Regions from separate parts of the Rhizobium fabae genome, predicted to be linked through region 3. Evidence: riboswitches for the same ligand, from Rfam matches in the RefSeq annotation. Region 3 holds a riboswitch; each other region holds the start of a gene.

Region 1 (6,643 bases), on a different contig from region 3:
TCGGAAGGAAGGCAATGAGGTAGATCAGCACGATAGCATATTCGCAGAAGCGAATTGGTCAAAAGTGATGAAATGCCAAAAAAGGTCCAAACAAATCAGCAGATAAGCTGGCCGCCATTGATCTCGATCACCTGGCCGGTAATGTATCCCGAAAGCGACGGAGCGGCCAGGAACAGATAAGCCGGCGCACAATCTTCCGCCGTGCCGAGCCGCTGCAGCGGGATGGATTTTCTGGTCTGCTCCAGCTTTTCGCGGGAGGAATAACGCTCATGGAAGTCGGTTTCGATCGTTCCCGGCGAAACGCAGTTGACACGAATTCCGTCCGGCGCAAGCTCGCGGGCAAGCGCCTTGGAATAGGTCGAGACGAAGGCTTTCGAGGCCGAATAGATCGAAGAACCAGGACTGCCGCCGGTCAGCGCTGAAATCGAAACCGTGTTGACGATGGCAGCCCCTTCAGCCGCCTTCAATGCCGGCAGCAGTGCCCGCGTCAGCGCCACCACCGACGTCTGATTGAGCCGCACGACCGCCTCATAATCCGTATCGGTCAGCGCATCGGCAGGAAAACGGCCGAGCATGGTGCCGGCATTGTTGACGAGCACATGCACCTTGTCGAAGAAGGCGAGAGCATCTTCCGCAAATCCGGCCGCCCCGCCCGGGGCGGAAAAATCGGCATGCAGCAGCAGCGCCCGCCTTTCGGATTCAGCCGTCAGCAGGAAGTCCGGCAGATCCCGTCCGGGTTTGCGCCCGGTATGGACGATCACCTTCGCACCGCAGTCCAGGAATTGCCGGGCGACTTCGAGGCCGATACCGCGGCCGGCGCCGGTCACGACGACATTGCGATTTTCGAACAGTCTGGGATGAAACACGAAGCCGTCCTCCTCGCGGACAGTGCCGCCGGTTGCGTCATTCGCCCCTTAACATATGAGCGCGCTGCCCGAAAGAAAGGCGCGCATCGATCTTTCCCGGGAGAGACAGCCAAGTCTCTCCCCGAGAAGGCTAGATTTCGGTTTCCAGAAGCCGCGCACCCGGCCCCTCCTTACCAAGCCGGTCGCAAGGATTGCGCAACGGGCAGCTTTCGATCGACAGACAGCCGCAGCCGATGCAGCCAGTCAGGCGGTCGCGCAACAGGCTCAGCCGCCTGATTCGCGCGTCGAGATCATCCTTCCAGCGCGCCGACAGCGTCTGCCAATCGGTGACAGTGGGCGTGCGCCCCTGCGGCAGGGACTCGAACGCCGCCTGGATCTCCGAAAGCGGAATGCCAACACGCTGCGCCACCTTGATGATGCCGAGCCGGCGCAGCACGTCGCGTCCATAGCGCCGCTGGTTGCCGCGGGAGCGGATACTCGAGATCAGCCCCTTGGTTTCGTAAAAATGCAGCGCCGAGACGGCAAGGCCGCTGCGCTCCGCCACTTCGCCGACCGTCAGCAGCTTGCCGAGTGGCGCTGCAGAAATTGTATCCATCGCCCCTTGACCTCAATATTAGTTGAGGTTTTATAACCCTGGCTCCTGCACTCGTAAAGCACAATCGCAACAAGGAGCGACGCATGAAAACACCCACCAGGCTGGCAGTCATCTACGGAAGCATAAGAGAGGGGCGCATCTGCGACCGGGTGGTCAAATGGCTGGTGCACGAGCTCGTCCGCTTCCCGCAATTTGATGCCGTCGACGTTATCGACCCACTGGAATTCGCTCTGCCTGCCGGCCGAGAAATGGCGCATCCTGAAATCGACAGGCTCGCCGGCCGGCTCGGCTTGGCCGACGCCTTCATCATCGTCACGCCGGAATACAACCACAGCTTCACCGCCGCGCTGAAGTCGATCATCGATCTCTTCTTCGAGCCCTGGCAGGGTAAGCCCGTCGCCTTCGTTTCCTATGGCGGCATATCAGGCGGGCTGCGTGCGATCGAACAGCTGCGGCTCGTCTTTGCCGAACTCCACGCCGTCACCATCCGCGATTCAGTGAGCTTTGCAGCACCTTGGGACCGCCTCGACGCCGCCGGACGGCTCGACAATCCGAGCGACGCGCTGCGGGCGCTCGATCGGATGATAGCGCGGCTGGAATGGTGGACGCGGGCGCTCGTCACCGCGCGCAGCGAGCGTCCCTATGCCGATATCGCCGCCTGAGGCTGAAGGCTCCGGTTCCGTTCCCGGCAGGTACGGAACCTTGGGAACACCCGGGCAGGCCGTCCGCCCGGGTGTTTTCCCGTCCCTCAGGCATATCCCGACAGCGTGGGGGTTACCAATTTAGCGGTTGCAGGACGAAAACCCCGGTGATAATTTCCGCGCCCATTAACAGGGGAGCTCCGTGTCGCCGGGGCTGAGATGCGAGGCGCGAGCTTCCGGACCCTTCAAAGCTGATCTGGGTAATGCCAGCGGAGCGAGGTCCAAATGTTCTCCGGCGCACAAGTGTCACTCTATCCGATGTCCGGCGATTTCGTTGGCATCATCCTTGATGCGGTCAAGGCCCTCGATCCCTATCGCGACAGGCTGCGCATAGAGACCGACGACATCTCCACCCTGCTGGTCGGCCCGCCCGATCTCCTCTTTGCCGCCATGCGCGATCTTTTCGTCACCGCCGCCCGAACCGGCAAGCATTGTGTGCTGTCCGCCGCCGTCTCGCGCGGCTGCCCGGGCGAGCCCGACGACGCCATCTGCGGCATCAATCCTTCCGCCGGCCGGACGGAATCGCTTGCCGATCGCATATCGGCGGCACTGGCCGCCGTTGAAGCCACCGCCGATACAGGACAGCCGACCGCTGCGCAATTCTCGCTCTACGTCATGGGAACCGGCACCCATATGGAGGAGATTTACGGCTGCATCGACTTCTTGAAACGTTCCGGCGTCTTCGACCGTTCCAAGAATTTCTGCACCAGGCTGGGTGGCGATGCCGGCGCCGTCTTCGCGACCATTCGCGAAGCCTTCTACCGCTTCGGCGACGCCGAGGGGCATGTGACCCTCGATATCACGATTTCCGCCAACAGCCCGACGAAGCCTGAAACCAAACGCTGATGAGATCGCCGCCCCCTTCGGATTCGCGCCTTTCGGCGCTCCGCGCCGCCCTATGCCGGGGGGCGCCCGCCTTGCTGGCCGGTGGCGCCTTTCTGGCGGCATGGGAGCTTTATGTCGGTCTTTCCGGCATCAAGCCCGCCATCCTGCCGGCGCCCTCGCGCATCCTCGTCCAGGGCTGGCTCAATCGCGACGCGCTGATATCAAACACCTGGCCGACGCTCGGAGCCACGCTCGGCGGCTTCGCCCTGTCACTTGCCTTTGCCTTCGTCTCGTCGATCCTCATGGATTTCGTGCCCTTCATGCGCCGGGCATTGCTGCCGATCTTCATTGCCAGCCAGACCCTGCCGCTGGTCGCGATCGCTCCGCTCGTCGTCCTCTGGTTCGGCTTTGGCCTGCTGCCGAAGATCCTGCTGGTGGCGCTCGTCACCTTCTTTCCGCTGCTCGTCGCCCTACTGCAGGGCTATGAATCGACCGACCGCGACATTGCCGAACTGCTGAATTCGATGAAGGCGAGCCGCTGGCGCATTTTCCGCCTGGCCCGGCTTCCCTCCTCGCTGCCCTATTTCTTCGCCGGTCTCAGGATTTCGATCACCTATGCCGTCGTCGGCGCGATCTTTGCCGAATATGCCGGCGCCGCAAGCGGCCTCGGCATCTATATCCTCAACGCGAAGAACAACTTCCGCCCCGATCTCGTGCTTGCCGCCGTCGTCGTCAGCGCCTTGTTGACACTCTGCCTCTTCGGGCTGACGCTCACCATCCAGCGCCTCGTCATGCCCTGGCAGTCATCCAAGGAGGGGCGCCGATGACCGATGCAATGGTGGAACTGCGCAACATCTCTAAATCCTTCGACGGCTTGAAGGTTCTCGGCGATATCTCGCTGAGTGTTGCGAGCGGCGAGTTCGTTTCGATCGTCGGTCCATCCGGCTCGGGAAAATCGACGGTGCTGAGATTGCTGACACAGGCGCTTCGCCCCGATTCCGGCAGCATGCTTTTCAACGGCGCGCCGCTGGAACAGACGCCGCATTCCTTCGCCTTCATGCCGCAGCGCGATGCGCTGATGCCCTGGCGCCGGATCATCGACAATGCAGCACTCGGCCTGGAGGTAAAGGGCATAAGCCGCCGGGCGGCCCGTGCCACTGTGGCACCCCTCTTCGAGCGATTCGGCCTTGCCGGCTTCGAACGCCACTATCCCTCCGAACTGTCAGGCGGCATGCGCCAGCGCGCGGCACTGCTGCGCACCGTCATCCAGAGCCAGGACATGCTGCTGCTCGACGAGCCCTTCGGCGCGCTCGACGCGCTGACGCGCACGCAGATCCAGGAATGGCTGCAGGGCATGTGGACCGAACACCGCTGGACGGCGCTGTTGATCACCCACGATGTGCGCGAGGCCGTGTTCCTTTCCGATCGGATCTACGTGCTCTCGGCCCGTCCGGCGCGCGTCATCCGCGAATTCCGCGTTCCCCTGCCCCGCCCGAGAAGCATAGCCGATCTCGGCTCGCCGGCGGCCCAGGCGATCGAAACTGAAATCCTGCAAACCCTGCTTCACCCGCAAGAGACCTGAGGAGGTCACCATGCTGCTTCTCACCCGCCGTCAGACGATGTTCGCCGCCATCGCGGCAAGCCTCGCCGGCCGCCCCGCTTTCGCCCAATCGGCGCCCGCGAAGGTTCGCATCGCGCTCGACTGGACGCCGAACACCAATCATATCGGCATCTATGTGGCCCAAGCGAAGGGCTTCTATGCCGCCGCCGGCCTCGATGTGCAGATTCTGCCCTTTGCCGACACCAGCGCCGGCACTCTGGTATCGAACGGCGTCGCCGATTTCGGCATCTCCAGCGAGATCGAGGCCCTCATGCAGTGCGCCGCTGGCGGCGACGTGAAGATGGTCTACGGCATCGTCCAGACCGAAACCGCACGGCTGATCTTCAAGGGCGGCCGCGATGACATCAAGAGCGCAAAAGACCTCGACGGCAAGACCTATGGCGGCTTTGGCGGCACCTGGGAGAGCGCACTGATCTCCTCGATGATCCGCAACGACGGCGGCAAGGGCGAGTTTCATACGGTAACCCTCGGCACTTCCGCCTACGAGGCGCTGGACAACGGCTCGGTCGATTTCACGCTGGAGATCTACACCTGGGAAGGCATTGCCGCCGAACTGGAAAATAGGAAGATTGCCCGCTTCCACTATTCCGACTACGGCGTTCCCGACGAGCAGACGACCGTCATCGTCTCCAGCGACGCCTATCTCTCGGCAAATCGGGAGAACGCCCGCGCCTTCATCCAGGCGACGCGCCAGGGTTATGCATACTCTGTCGACCATGCCGAAGAAGCCTGCGACCTGCTGATATCAGGGAGCAACGGCGCGCTGATGAACACTGAACTGGTGAAGGCCTCGCAGAAAGCATTGATCGACGGCCACTATCTGAGGTCGGAGACCGGTGTGATCGGCACGCTTGACCCGGCGAAGGCCAATGCCCTCGGCAGCTTCATGGTCGAGAACGGCATTCTGGTCGATGCGAACGGCGCCACGCTCAAGGAGAAACCCGACTTTTCCACCTATTTTACCAACGAACTCCTCGGCTGAGTCTGCCCTGCGCATATCGCGCAAAGCTGCGCAGCGGTTTTGCGATCGCGACATGCGGAAAACCAAAAAGCTGAGGCGCGGCAAGCGAATCTGAAAGATCGCGACGCGCTTTAGCCTTGCCCGCTACGGCTTTCCGCTGCAAAATCAGTCGGGCAGGGCGGGGAGGCACGATGCGACAAGAGGAGAGACTGGCCGGAGCGGACTTCCTGCGCGCGACGGCCTGTCTTCTGGTGCTAGCCCACCATCTCGTGCTCCGGTTGGATATGCGCAGGATCCCAGACGAACTGGCGCCAACCGCGCACGTCGTGCGCTTCGGTAATTTCGGCGTTGCCATCTTCTTCGTATTGAGCGGCTTCCTTCTTGCCCATCCCTTCTGGCGCGCGCTCGACACGGGTAAAGACATGCCGAGCCTCCGGCATTACACGATCCGCCGGGCCGCGCGCATCGCTCCGGGTTTCTGGTGCGCCGCCACCGTCGGCTTCGTCCTCAGCCTGACGCTGCTTGGCTTGCCGCTGACGCCGGAGCTCGTGCTCCGCTACCTCTCCGGGCTGCTGTTCATGAGCCAGTGGCATTGGCGCACGCTTTTTCCCGTCGAAGTCGGGGGGCCGCTCTGGTCCATTCCCTTCGAAGTCACCAGCTATGTGCTCCTGCCAGCCTGCTTTCTCCTGCTGTTTCGTTTGACGGCGCTCAGACGGCATCCGTTGCTTGCCCGTTTTGCCTGGCTATGTGTCATCGGTGGCGTACTCTTCGCCCATGTGCTGATCGTGGCCTTCTTTGCGCTCGACGACATCGCGCGCGGCTGGGAGTACGGCCTGCAGGGCGGGGCGAAGGAATGGATGCCCAGATTTAATCCGATCGGCTTCTTCGCCGTCTTCGCAATCGGCGTGCTCGCCGCCGGCATCGAGGTCATGCTGCGCGCAAGGCGCTCCGCCTGGTTCGATGCCGCGGCACTTCTGGCCCTCGCCGCCGCCGCCTACCGCCTCGTCATATCGTCCGGCGGCACTCCCGAAGCCTATGGCTGGCTCGATGTTCCCTATGGTTTTCCGGCCTTTC
Region 2 (6,643 bases), on a different contig from region 3:
GGCTGTACGACTCGATGATGGCGAAGCTCATCGTCACCGCGCCGACCCGAGAGGAAGCGCTCGTGCGCGCCCGCCGGGCGCTTGCGGAGTTTCAGATCGAGGGGGTCGCTTCCGTACTGCCTTTCCAACGTGCCGTCGTGAACGAGCGCGATTTTACCGGTGAGGACGGTTTCCGCGTCTTCACCAATTGGATCGAGACCGAATTTCGCGGCGTGGAGCCCTCCCCTCGAGTTGATCCGGTCGAAGGCGAGCTTCTGCGCAGCTTCATCGAGATCGACGGCAAGCGCCATGTGCTGGGGCTTCCGGCTGCGCTCTTTTCTGGCGCCGTCGCTGCTCCCGCAGCGAAGCCTCCTTCTCAAGCGGCAAGCGAAGGCGCGATGACCGCGCCCATGCCCGGGACGCTGCAGCGATGGCTCGTGGAAGACGGAGCGCAGGTTGCGGAAGGCGACGTCGTGGCATTGATTGAGGCGATGAAAATGGAAACTCGGGTTGTCGCACCGAAGTCCGGTCGCATTCGCCTGAAAGTCGAGGCGGGCAGCACCGTCGCACTCGGCATCGAACTCGCAACGATCGAATAGGGACAACAACGTCGCGATCTCGCAGATCTCCTGATGAACATCTGCGAGATGTCACGCCCGACCTTCATCCGGATCACTTGGTCCCCGATCCGCGGGTCGCTGCAATCCATTCGAGGGTTCGTCGCTCGGGATCGGAATTGCGCGTGATGTCGGTCACGACGGCAGCACTGTCAGCCCCATTTTCGAACACACCGGCAAGACGTTCCACGGTCAACCCGCCAATGGCGACAAGCGGCAGCGAACCGATGCGGCTTTTCCAGCTATGGAGGCGGTCAAGACCTTGCGGCGCCCAGGGCATGGCCTTGAGAATGGTAGGGTAGATCGGACCGAGTGCGATATAATCAGGGCGCGCCGCAAGCGCGATTGCCAATTCCGCCTCGTCATGCGTGGAAAGCCCTAATTTCAGTCCGGCCTTACGGATGGCGGCAAGATCGGCCACAGCCAGATCCTCCTGGCCGAGATGGACGAAGTCGCAGCCTTCCTCGATGGCAAGCTGCCAGTAGTCATTGACGATCAACTGGCATCCATGCGCCTCGCAGACTGCTTTTGCCCGCCGGATGTCCGCGCGTATGTCAGGCAGCGACCGTTCCTTGATGCGCAGTTGCACGAGTTTGACACCAAGCGGAACCAGTCTTTCGATCCAGGCGGCGCTGTCGACGATGAGATAGAAAGGATCGAGCCTCACGCGAAGACCGCCGTTCCGATCACGGGTGTGGAGGGAACCGCCATGTCACGCGGTTCCAGCATTCCGGCGCCGAATGCCTGCCTGCCGGCACCGATCGCCTTGGCAAAGGCTTCCGCCATGGCGGCAGGATCGCCCGCGCCGGCAACGGCTGTGTTGAGAAGGACCGCATCAAAGCCCATCTCCATCACGATCGTTGCATGCGAGGGCCGGCCGATCCCCGCATCGACGATCAGCGGCACATCGGGAAAGTGCGCGCGCATGGATCGAAGAGCGGAAAGGTTGAGCGGCCCCACCGCCGTTCCGATCGGTGCGCACCAGGGCATCAGGACCTTGCATCCCGCCTCCAGCAGGCGCTCGGCCACCACCAGATCGTCCGTCGTATAGGGAAAAACCTCGAAGCCTTCGCTGCAGAGGATCCGCGCGGCCTCCACGAGCGCAAAAACGTCAGGCTGCAGCGTGTCGTGATTGCCGATCACCTCGAGCTTGATCCAGTTGGTCTGAAACACCTCGCGCGCCATCTTGGCCGTCAGCACCGCCTCGGACACGCCATGGCAGCCGGCAGTGTTGGGGAGCACGCGCGCGCCGAGCGCGCGGATCATGTCGAAAAATACGCCGCCATTGCGCCCGCCGGCCGCTTCACGCCGCAGCGACACGGTGACGATTTCTGTCCCGGATCGCTTGACGGCGTCGGCAAGGACGGCCGGCGAAGGATAACGCGCAGTGCCGAGAAGAAGTCGCGACCCGATCTGGGTTTCGTAAAGATCAAGCATGTCAGCCTCCCTGCATCGGGGTCAGGATTTCGATCCTGTCATCGTCGTTCAGAGCGTGACCTTCACGGTCTTCGCGATGAACGAGTTCGCCGTTGACGGCGGTTGCCAGCCACTCGCCTTCATAGTCGAGTGCGGCCAACAGCTGCGAAAGGGTGGTGGCGGCGGTTGTCTGAGGTTCGCCATTGATGATCAGACGCATTGGGAGCTCCTTTGCTTCGTCCGTCCGGAAAAGACGAGATCTGCGGCTTGTGCCGCCATTGCGGGCGCCAGGAGAAAACCGTGGCGATAAAGGCCGTTGAGGACGACGGCATTGCCTTCCCACACGACCCGCGGAAGATTGTCGGGGAAAGCCGGACGAATGCCGACGCCGGTTTCGACGAGGGCAGCGTCGGCAAAGGCCGGATGCAGCGTGTACGCCGCGTTCAGCAATTCCATCAGCGAGCGTGCGGTAATGGGTCCGTCGAAATCGGTCTCGATCATGGTGGCGCCGACCATGAAGAGGCCGCCGCCGCGAGGCACGACATAGACCGGGATGCGGGGATGAAGCAGGCGAACGGGCCGTGAAAGCTCTATTTCATCGGTACTCAGATAGAGCATCTCGCCCCTCACGCCGCGCAGATCGCCAACCTGCCCGATGCGCGCGGCACCCGTGCAATCGACGATATCGGAGAAACCGTCTTCTTCGATATCGCCAGCTGCAAAAACAACGCCCAGCGCCGTGAGTTTTTCTTTCAATTCGCGCAGCGCATGCCTGGGATTCAGATGGGCTTCCTGCGCGAAAAACAGGCCATGCCGGAACCGCCCGGCAAGCACCGGCTCCAGCGCTGCGATGTCTTCCTCATCGACCCATCGATAACCGCTCGTCCGGCCGGCAAAGCGTTTCAGCTCCCCCTGGTCGCGCGCCGGCGCGACCACCAGCGTCCCATTGCGGGCGACGTGTCCTGGCAGGATGGCATCCCAACGATCGGCCGCCTGTGCTCCGAGCCGGAGCACAGCGTCGTCGGCGCTTTCCCGCTCACACCAGGGCGCCAGCATGCCACCCGCCAGCCAGGACGCGGCGCGATCGAAGTTTGCGTGCGGATCCAGGACTTTTACCTCGGCGCCACGGGCATGCAGTTCGTGCGCCACGACGAGGCCGGCGACGCCGGCCCCTTTGACAAGGACGCGCATCTCAAGCACCCGGGGCTTCGATGGAAGAGACCTCGACATAGAGGTCGCCGCCGTCGCGGTAACGGGCGGCCATGGCTTCGAGACCCTCCTTCTGCGCTTCCGACCGGATATCGTGCGATATGCGCATCGAGCAGAATTTCGGGCCGCACATCGAACAGAAATGGGCGACTTTGTGTGCCTCCTTCGGAAGCGTCTCGTCGTGGAAGGAGCGGGCTGTCTCCGGATCGAGGGAAAGATTGAATTGATCTTCCCAGCGGAATTCGAAACGGGCGCGCGACAGCGCATCGTCGCGAATGCGCGCGGCAGGATGGCCCTTGGCGAGATCGGCGGCATGGGCGGCGATCTTGTAGGTGATGACGCCGGTCTTGACGTCGTTGCGATCCGGCAGGCCGAGATGCTCCTTCGGGGTCACATAGCAGAGCATGGCCGTCCCGAACCAGCCGATCATCGCCGCGCCGATCCCCGAGGTGATGTGATCGTAGCCCGGCGCGATGTCGGTCGTCAGCGGTCCCAGCGTGTAGAAAGGCGCCTCGCCGCAGACGGCGAGCTGTTTGTCCATGTTCTCCTTGATCTTGTGCATCGGCACATGGCCGGGCCCTTCGATCATCATCTGGCAGTCTTTCGCCCAGGCGATCCTGGTCAGCTCGCCCAGCGTCTCGAGTTCGGCAAATTGCGCCGCATCGTTGGCGTCGGCGATCGAGCCGGGGCGCAGGCCGTCGCCGAGGGAGAAGGAGACGTCATAGGCCCGGCAGATATCGCAGATTTCCTCGAAATGCTCGTAGAGGAAACTCTCGCGGTGATGATGCAGGCACCACTTCGCCATGATCGAGCCGCCGCGCGAGACGATGCCTGTGACGCGGTTGACGGTCAACGGGATGTAGTGCAGCCGCACGCCGGCATGGATGGTGAAATAGTCGACACCCTGTTCGGCCTGTTCGATCAGAGTATCGCGATAGATTTCCCAGGTGAGGCTTTCGGCGATGCCCTCGACCTTTTCCAGCGCCTGGTAAAGCGGCACGGTGCCGATCGGCAGCGGCGAATTGCGGACGATCCATTCGCGGATATTGTGGATGTTGCGGCCGGTTGAAAGATCCATGACGGTATCGGCGCCCCAGCGGGCGGCCCAGACCATCTTCTCGACCTCCTCCGCCATCGACGAGGTGACGGCCGAGTTGCCGATATTGGCATTGATCTTCACCAGGAAATTCCGGCCGATGATCATCGGTTCCGATTCCGGATGATTGATGTTGGCGGGAATGATCGCACGGCCGGCGGCTATTTCCTGGCGGACAAATTCCGGCGTCACGTGATCGGGAATATGGGCGCCGAAGCTCTCGCCATCGCGAAGCATCGTGCCTGCCTGCGCTTTGCGGCCGAGGTTTTCGCGGATGGCAATGAATTCCATCTCCGGCGTGACGATACCGGCACGCGCATAGGCAAGCTGCGTGACCGCCTTGCCGTCCTTGGCCCGCAGCGGCTGACGTTTTGTTGGAAACTCCGGCGTCAGCCGGTCGCCGCTGGCAAAGCCGTTGTCCTCGGGGCGGACGCGACGGCCCTCATAGGGCTCGACGTCGCCGCGGGCGAGCACCCAGTCGCGGCGCAATGCGGCAAGACCCTGCTCGATACTTATATCGGCGCCTTCGATCGTGTAGGGGCCGGAGGAATCATAGACGGTCACCGGCGGTTCGCCTGAGGTCGGATGGAGGCTGATCTGCCGCATCGGCACGCGGATATCCGGGTGCAGTTCTCCTGGGACGAAAATCTTGCGGGATGCCGGCAAAGGGCCGGTCGTGACGGTCGGGTGAAGGTTCTTGGCGACAATTGTCATGGTGAGGCTCCAATTTGGTTTGGAGACCCAGTCCTCACGCCGGAATGATGAAAAGACGCCAGCCCGGATTCGAAAACGAATCCAATGCCTTTCGAGCGCTTGCACCGTCCCTACGCCAGTATGAACTGGATCAGGTTCAACGGGTCACTGCGCCACAACAGGCAAAGCCGTATTGTCCAGCAGTATCTCAGCCCCTTGCCGGGACCCCCCTGGTGAATGCTGCGGAGGCTACGTCCTCGGTCGAGCCCATGTCAAGCCTGGAACCGAGAGGGACGTGATGAAGGCAGATCGACATGCGCGATGGTTCGATGCGACCCGACAGGCCTGCCTGAAATGCTCGATTTTGTCTTTCCGTCAGCGGCGGCCGGGGCGGCTTACCGCCACTTGCGGGCATCTGCGCTATCCTGGCAGCCATAGGGCGGCAAGGCGCCACCGAACGTAGCGTGCAGTGTGACGCATCCCCATTTGTTGATCGGGGCGGGCATTCGGCTGTTCAACTCGATGCCGACTTCATCATACGGGCTTTCCGCATTGGTGACATAGCGGTACCAGCGAAAGCCGATGACCACGGCCAGGACGATGACAACGGTCAGCAACAACCGAATGGCTCGACGTAATATATTCTCCTCCAAAATCAATGATATCAGGCCCGGCGTCTTATCTCGCAGGGCAACGCCTTTCACGCAACGGCTATTGGACCGATCGTGCGCGGCCCGGCGGCGTCCTCAGGCTGGCGGAAACAATCGAGTTCGCGAAGCGGGGCCGGTTTGGAAAAGAAATAGCCCTGGAGGTCGGTGCAGCCGAGGGCGGTCAGGAAGTCGCGTTGATATTCGGTCTCGACCCCTTCGGCCGTCGTCGAGATGCCGAGGTTGCGGCTAAGCGCGACAATGGCGCCGATGATGGCTGCCCCGTTGGCCTTCGTGCCGAGCAACGAGACGAAGGATCGATCGATCTTGATCCTGTCGATATCGAAGCGCATCAGGTGGCTGAGACACGAATAGCCGGTTCCGAAATCGTCGAGTGAAATCTGAACGCCGCGGCCGCGGAGCGATGTCAACACCGTATAAACGTCGGAGTTATCCTCGATGAGCGAGGATTCGGTGAGCTCGAGTTCAAGCCGGGACGGCGCCAGCCCGGTCTCCTGAAGCACGGCGAATACTTCCTCGGCAAATTTTGGCCTCCTCAACTGGGAGGGAGATACGTTGACCGCAACGAAGCTGTTTTCAGGCCAGTTGCAGGCGGCTGTGCAGGCCTCTCGCAATACCCAGAAACCGAGCGCGTCGATCAGGCCGCCCTCCTCGGCGACGGCGATGAAGCTCGCAGGCGTCAACAGCCCGCGTTGGCTGTGACGCCAGCGCACCAGGGCTTCGGCACCCGATGCCTGATATCCCTCCTCAGCGCGGTGTATCGCCTGATAATGGACTTCGAGCGATCCGAAATCCGGCCTGCTTGCGCACGGATCGGGTTGCATGCCACCGCTGGATGAGGCCGCGCCCTTGGCCAGAACTTCCCGCAATTCGTTTTTGAGAATGTCGCGCGCGTTCCTGCCGCCGTCCATGGATGGCGAATAGGCGCGCCATTGACCTCTTCCGCCGACCTTTGCCTCGTAAAG
Region 3 (6,643 bases):
GCAAAGCCCAGCAGCTTGCCGCTTTCGACTGATATCAGGCAGGCAACAGGCTGGCGGGAGAAAGCAACCGAGACTTCGCTCGCCCAGTTCTCGCTGAACCGTTCGCGAACCCAGCCGACGACGAGATGCAGTTCCGGGGGCAGCGCCGGACGGATGGAGGCGCCGACATCGTCGGCCTTTTGTTTCAGTTCGGCGAGCTTGGTGGAATATAAACTCACAAGCAGGTCTGGCACCTGTCACTCCTCCGATATTCCGTTATTGCGGAATGTATCCCCTTTTAATGTTATAGACTTGGCCATCTGACCGGGCTTGTCAACAAGGTTTTTCAAAGGGTCAAAGGGACTACCCGCTGCTGCAACTGCAGTTTCAACGCAAAGTAGGTGCCGAACGCAAAAACGGCCCGGGAGGGCCGGGCCGTTTTCGATTGGCGGTATGTTTGCTGGGCGCGCGCTTATTCGCCGTCTTTCCACAGCGCATGAAAATGCTGCACCGGGCCGTGGCCGGAGCCGACCGAGAGACTTCCGGCAGCCGCGACTGCGCCGGCAAGGTATTCCTTCGCGATGGCGACAGCCTCCCGGGCCGAGGCGCCCTTGGCGAGTTCGGCGGCCAGCGCGCTGGAGAGCGTGCAGCCGGTGCCGTGCGTGTTCTTGGTCGGCACGCGTCGGGCTTCGAACCAATGCAAGCCGTCGGCCGTGGCCAGCACGTCGGGGCTTTCATCGCTTTCGAGATGGCCGCCCTTGACCAGCACGGCGGCCGGGCCAAGCGCCCGCAGCTGTTCGGCCTGCGCTGCCATCTCCGCGCGGTTGGCCGCAACCGGCTGGTGCAGCAGGGCGGCGGCTTCGGGAAGGTTCGGGGTCAGAAGGGTTGCGAGCGGCAACAGCCGGCGGGTCAGCACGTCGACGGCTTCCGGCGCGAGCAGGGCAGCTCCACCTTTGGCGATCATCACGGGATCGATAACGATCGGAATGTCGCGATGGCCGGCGAGTGCCGCGGCGACGGCTTCGGCAATGCCGGCATTGGCGATCATGCCGATCTTGACGGCATCGACTCGCACATCGGCAAAGACGGCATTGATCTGGTCGGCGACGAATTGCGGCGGCACCAGATGCACGCCGCTCACCCCTTGCGTATTCTGCGCCGTCAGCGCCGTCACCACCGCCATGCCATAGACGCCGCGGGCGGAAAAGGCCTTGAGATCGGCCTGGATGCCGGCGCCGCCCGAGGGATCGGAGCCGGCGATGGAGAGAACGTTGCGGATCATGGACGAACCTTTCGGATTTCGGCAGCGATGCGGCGCGTGGCCGCTTCGGGGTCGGGCGCGCCGCAGATGGCGGAAACGACCGCAAGTCCCCTGGCGCCTGCGGCAAACACTTGCTCCACATGGCCCGCCTTGAGCCCGCCAATGGCAACCGACGGCACCGGCGAGGTCTTCACCAGCCTTGCAAGGCCATCAAAACCGATCGGCTGCTTGTGGTCGGCCTTGGTCGGTGTCGCAAACACCGGCCCGACGCCGGTATAATCGACGAGATCGGGATCGACGGCGCCGGCAAGCGGTTCGGTTTCGACCGAGAGGCCGAGGATCATATCGGGGCCGATCATCGTTCGCGCTCTGCGCGCATCCATGTCCTCCTGGCCGATGTGCAGGCCGTCTGCGCCGATGGCGATCGCCGCCTCGACATCGTCGTTGACGATCAGGAGGGCGCCGGTCCCATCGAGCGCCTGTTTCAAGGCACGGCCGGTCTCGATCATGCTGGCGGTGCCGGCATGTTTGTCGCGCAGTTGCACCATCGTCGCCCCGCCGGCAGCGGCAAGGCGCGCCGTTTCGACCATGCCGATCCCGGCGCAGAGATCAGGATCGAGGACGAGATAGAGCGAAAGGTCGAAACGCTTCATGCGGGCAATATCCTTGCCCTCGCGTCGAGCGTTTCGGCGTCGATTGCAGCCAGCGCATCGAGGAAGCGCCAGGAGAAGGAGCCGGGGCCGGCGGCACCCAGCGCTGCATCTTCGCCGGCGACGGCGAAAGTTGCGAGAGCTGCGACAGTCGCGCCGAAGAGATCCTCGGGCGCGGTCGCAGCGAAGGCGCCGACGAGGCAGGTGAGCGAGCAGCCGAGTGCGGTGACCTGGGGCATCAAGGCCGATCCGCCCGCAACGCGGACCGCCCTTTCACCATCGGTCACGAAATCCACCGCGCCGGTGACGGCGACGATCGCCCGCTGCCGCTCGGCGAGCCGCCGCGCAGACTCTTCCGCCTGTTCGACCGGATCGCGGCTGTCGACGCCCTGGCCGCGGCTCTCTCCGCCGGCAAGTGCGATGATCTCGGAGGCGTTGCCGCGGATGATGGCGGGGTTGAGCGCCAGGAGACCGGCAACAGCGCTGCGGCGGAACGCCGTGGCGTAATGCGCGACCGGATCGAGAACCCAGGGTTTACCGGCTGCGTTCGCCGCCTTTGCAGCCGCGTGCATGCCTGCGATCCATTGCGTCGAGAGCGTGCCGATATTGATGGTCAGCGCGTTTGCGATCCCGGCGAATTCGCCGGCTTCCTCCGCAGCATGCACCATGGCCGGCGAGGCGCCTGATGCAAGCAGGACGTTTGCGGCAATGTTCATGGCGACGTAATTGGTGATGCACTGAACGAGCGGCGGCTTTTCGCGCATCGCCTTCAGCATCATTCCTGGCGTGGTCTCGGTCTGCATATTGCCCCTTTCAGGCGGGGGCAGGCACGGGGCGCTTCGTGCGGGCAAGCCGCAACCCCGAGCGACTCCCTCCGCCGGCATGATCCGGTTCAGGTTCGAAGGGTGCTTCTCAGCCCGTCTTTCGACGGACGCCCCTGTCTCTCATCAGGCTCTATTTTGCAGAGAACGGGGCGCATGTCACCCCGAAAACGACAATTCTGCGACCGTGCAGTGCGGCTAATTTGCGAAAGGCGATCAGCCGACGATCTTTGCCAGCAACCGTCCGACATCCTCGTTCTTCACGTTGTTATGGGCATCCGAGGTCGCCGTCTTGACGATGTATTTGTCCGCCAAGAAGGTGTTCACCTTGCCGGCCTGCGGCGCGAAGACGGTGTCCGTATCGTCCGCGACGGCCTGTCCGGCTTTCAGGTGCTGGGGGCCGTTTGCTCCCATCGCGCCGAAGGCGTCGTTCGCATCGCCGATGCTCTTGGAGATATCGCGCGACAGGCGCGAAGCCAGCGCATAGGCAAGCGTGCAGGCGAGATCGTTGTGGGTGTGAGTGACGCAGATCGGGCCGGTCGGTTTGCCGACGACCTCAGGGAAGGCGCCGGCAAGGCCCGGCTTGATCTCTTTGGCGAAGCCATTGTGCGAGAAGGCGCCCTGCAACAGGGTGAGCGAGAAGAACTCCAGCTTCGGGACCGGCGCGAGCCTGTTCGCCGCCGCCGAGACCAGCCGGGCGCCGAAACTGTGGCCGACGAGATGCAGGCGGATCGGCCGTTGCAGCACGAGCTTCGACAGCACGCGTTTCGTCAACGCCTCGCCGACGATGCCGGCGCGGTTCTTCATTTCGTAATAGGTCAACTGGTTCAGAAACCGCGCCACGGCGGCTCTTGGGCCGGAGATCAGGCTGGAGACGACGTCGCCTAGGCCCTGCGCCTGGCCGACCGGGCTTTCAAGATTGAAGGTCGGCGCCGGGACGAGGCCTTCCATCAGCACCCTGGCGCTGGTGGCATCGTCGGTCGCGAGCGCAATCGGTTCGACATCCGCCTGGAGTTCCGTGTCTGCTCCGGGAGAACCGAGCGCCTCATTGCCTTTCCTGACGAGGAAGAGCGACGTCGTTTCATCGAGAGTCTTGGCTGCGGCCCGCGCCTTTTCGGCCGTGGCGACGCCATCCGGCCCGAAGAGATCCTCGAAATCGGCCAGCACCTGGTTGAAAGCCTCGTCGTCGAGATCCTTGAGGGCTGCCGCTGTCCCGTCGGCTGCCTGGGCTCCGCCGCCAGCCGTCACCAGCGTTTCTTCGTCGAAATCGGTGCGATAGGTTTTGGCCGGCCAAACGACGCCGGTGATCGCGGTGCGGCGCGCCTTGTCGGGCGTAAGATTTTTACAGGCATTCGCCCAGAGCGTTCCGTAGAGCGTGCGGGCATCGTCCTTGGTGTTCTTCCAGCCATGCGACATGACCACCAGATCGGTCATATCGGGCTGGTTCAGCAGCACAGCGAGCTTTGCCGTCAACGCGGGATCGATCGCGCCGTTCTTGTCGAATTCGAGCCATAGAAGTGGCGAGGGTCCAAGCGTTTCCATGTGTCCTCCTACACAGCTTGCAGCGTTCGCATCAGATCGAGCAGGCCGGCGCCCTGAAACTCCGGCCGTCGCTTGAGGTCGGTCGCAGCGCCGACGAAGATCTCCTTGACGCGCTCCGGCTGGCCGAGAAATTCGCGCCGGACGGACAGGAAGGCGGCGATCGCGCCGGAAACGTGCGGCGCGGCCATGCTCGTGCCGGTATCCTCCCGGAACGGTGCCTCTCCCGGCTTGTCGCGGTCGTAGAGCGCGCAGGAAATGATGCGCTCGCCTGGAGCGACGAGATCGGGCTTCATGCGACCGTCGGCGGTCGGTCCCTTCGAGGAGAAATAGGAGACGCCATAGGTGTGCGGCATATCGCGATGTGTCGACCCCACAGTGATGGCGAGCGCCGCATTGCCGGGGTCCATGATCGTGCCGCTATGGGCGGCGCGCTCCGGCGCTCCGGAAAATTGCAACACCGTGCCATAGCCGGCATTGCCGGCCGCAACGACGACGCAGACGCCCGAGCGGACGAGCCTGTTGACCTCGACGCAGAGCGGGCTCTGCCCTGCCGCGAACCACACCGGGTTGAAGGGATAGCCGAGGCTGAGGTTGATGCCATGAATCTTGATGTTGCGCCCGTAATCGTTCGAACGCTGGACGTAATTGATGGCGGCCAGCAGGTTGCTCAGTCTCCCCTGCCTGTCGTTGATGAGCACCTTCAGGCTCATCAGCTTGCAATGGGGCGCCATGCCGGAGATCACGCCCTGATATTCGTCGGTGACCTGTGATTTCGTATCGTCCTCGTTGCGTATTTCCGAAGTGACAGAGATTTTCTCCACCCCTTGCGTCGTCGGGTTTTCCGATATGGACGTGCGGCCTGCGATGATGCCGGCGACATGAGTCCCATGCCCGGCGGCGTCGGTCAGCGCCGTTGCGGGTGCGGAGGCCGGATCGGGATTATCAGATGTAAAATCCCAATGGCTGAGGCCATCCGGCAATTCGAGCGTTTTCAATGTCGAGAAATGCGGATGGTTCTTGTCGATGCCGGTATCGGCCACCGCCCAGACGACGCCCTTTCCGCTGGCCGCAAAAGAGGCCTGCGCTGCATCGCATTTGATCGTCCTGATGGATTCATAGACGCAGCGAGATATCTCGTGATCGAGCCAGATCTTGTAGACGAGCGGGATATCTCTCTGCTTGCCGTCGCTCTTCTTTTTGTCGTCGCTCTTGGGCATTGTCCAGATCGACAGCCGGCCGATGGCGTCCCGCGTCAGCGTCGCGAAAACGTAGCTGTCGGTCCAGAGCGATTTGGCGGCAATCCTGCTGCCATTCGAAAAGATCTGCGAGAGATCGAGCCTGCTGTCATCGGAGACCGCAGGCATGCCGAGCGGTGCCGACATGCCGAAACGCCGCAGATTGCTGCTTTCATCCGTCGCGCCGATCCTGTCGAGGTAGAGCAGATATGCCTCGAACAAAAGCTGCCGCGCTGCCGTCACGCCGCCGGGAAAATCGCGATTGAATTCGACGACGACATCGAAACGCTCAGGAGTTTTGCTGGCTCTCCTGGGGCGGTCCGGATCGCCTTTCATGAACGACGAGAGATCGCCCCCGATTCGGGTCTTGACCAGGTTTTCCTGAATGCTGTCCCCGGTTTCGGTTCGGGGCTGGGCCGGTCGCTGCCGTTTCGCCATGCGGCTGTCCTCTCCCTTTTCGGGAAGAATAGCAGCGGCAACCGTGGGTGCAATGCATTTCTAAAATACATCTCTGTATTCGTGGGAAGTGGCTGCATACACAGCTTGTCGGAGGTTTGCTGATTAACCTTGAATGGTGGGAACGTCGAAAAAGCTCTTTTCTTCGACGGCGCGCGCTGATCTTCGAGCAGACTTCTTCTGCGCCTGTATAGTGATAAATTATTCATCCTATACGTTTGTGTTTATGCATTTTCAATGCAAGAGAGTACGTGAGCAGCCCCGCGTAAGTTGCGTGTCGTCTCATGGGTTTCGCCATTCAGTTTTAACAGGACAGCGAAATTTGTGGCCGATTCCATTCGAGGAGTCGTGACGGCGGCAGGATCTCATCTCCAAGGAACCTATTTGATGTGGGCAGCCAATCGTTGATTTTGGAAGACCAATTGGTTCATGGTGCTTCGGGTTCGTCCACTCAATTTGGCAGCATTCATTCGGGTAAAAGCGGCGCGCACATCGTCTTCAAACCCCATAACGCTTGGAGGATACCTGTGGACAAACTCCCAGACTGGCTAATCCTAAGTATTTGGCGAAACCTCTTCTCATAAGATACTACTTAGAGCGCGAGCCAGCCGAGTTTGACGTAGAGAGCATGGAAGTATTATCTACAAACATCTATGCCTCCGCCGGATCGGCACTAATAGAGCGTATTAATTTAGAATG

What was found. Region 3 has a riboswitch for thiamine pyrophosphate ahead of thiM (hydroxyethylthiazole kinase). Riboswitches for the same ligand answer to the same signal wherever they lie in the genome.
Region 1: linked by a shared signal. The riboswitch ahead of EFB14_RS18365 (YkoF family thiamine/hydroxymethylpyrimidine-binding protein) and the one ahead of thiM (hydroxyethylthiazole kinase) in region 3 are both predicted to bind thiamine pyrophosphate.
Region 2: linked by a shared signal. The riboswitch ahead of thiC (phosphomethylpyrimidine synthase ThiC) and the one ahead of thiM (hydroxyethylthiazole kinase) in region 3 are both predicted to bind thiamine pyrophosphate.

What each region holds. Positions count from the first base shown of each region.
Region 1 covers NZ_ML133652.1:214,048-220,690, reverse strand. The annotation lists gene EFB14_RS18380 (SDR family NAD(P)-dependent oxidoreductase) at 96-866, opposite strand; gene soxR (redox-sensitive transcriptional activator SoxR) at 997-1,461, opposite strand; gene EFB14_RS18370 (NADPH-dependent FMN reductase) at 1,545-2,123, shown strand; TPP riboswitch at 2,284-2,397, shown strand; gene EFB14_RS18365 (YkoF family thiamine/hydroxymethylpyrimidine-binding protein) at 2,388-3,008, shown strand; gene EFB14_RS18360 (ABC transporter permease) at 3,008-3,814, shown strand; gene EFB14_RS18355 (ABC transporter ATP-binding protein) at 3,811-4,569, shown strand; gene EFB14_RS18350 (ABC transporter substrate-binding protein) at 4,580-5,590, shown strand; gene EFB14_RS18345 (acyltransferase family protein) at 5,761-6,643, shown strand, end outside.
Region 2 covers NZ_ML133648.1:151,100-157,742, forward strand. The annotation lists gene EFB14_RS09315 (acetyl/propionyl/methylcrotonyl-CoA carboxylase subunit alpha) at 1-578, shown strand, start outside; gene EFB14_RS09320 (thiamine phosphate synthase) at 652-1,263, opposite strand; gene EFB14_RS09325 (thiazole synthase) at 1,260-2,033, opposite strand; gene thiS (sulfur carrier protein ThiS) at 2,035-2,232, opposite strand; gene thiO (glycine oxidase ThiO) at 2,223-3,203, opposite strand; gene thiC (phosphomethylpyrimidine synthase ThiC) at 3,205-5,031, opposite strand; TPP riboswitch at 5,121-5,252, opposite strand; gene EFB14_RS09345 (hypothetical protein) at 5,406-5,630, opposite strand; gene EFB14_RS09350 (putative bifunctional diguanylate cyclase/phosphodiesterase) at 5,711-6,643, opposite strand, start outside.
Region 3 covers NZ_ML133647.1:404,721-411,363, forward strand. The annotation lists gene EFB14_RS07830 (GNAT family N-acetyltransferase) at 1-233, opposite strand, end outside; gene thiD (bifunctional hydroxymethylpyrimidine kinase/phosphomethylpyrimidine kinase) at 452-1,261, opposite strand; gene thiE (thiamine phosphate synthase) at 1,258-1,893, opposite strand; gene thiM (hydroxyethylthiazole kinase) at 1,890-2,693, opposite strand; TPP riboswitch at 2,743-2,839, opposite strand; gene EFB14_RS07850 (hypothetical protein) at 2,928-4,253, opposite strand; gene EFB14_RS07855 (S8 family peptidase) at 4,262-5,926, opposite strand; gene EFB14_RS33940 (MafI2 family immunity protein) at 6,507-6,643, shown strand, end outside.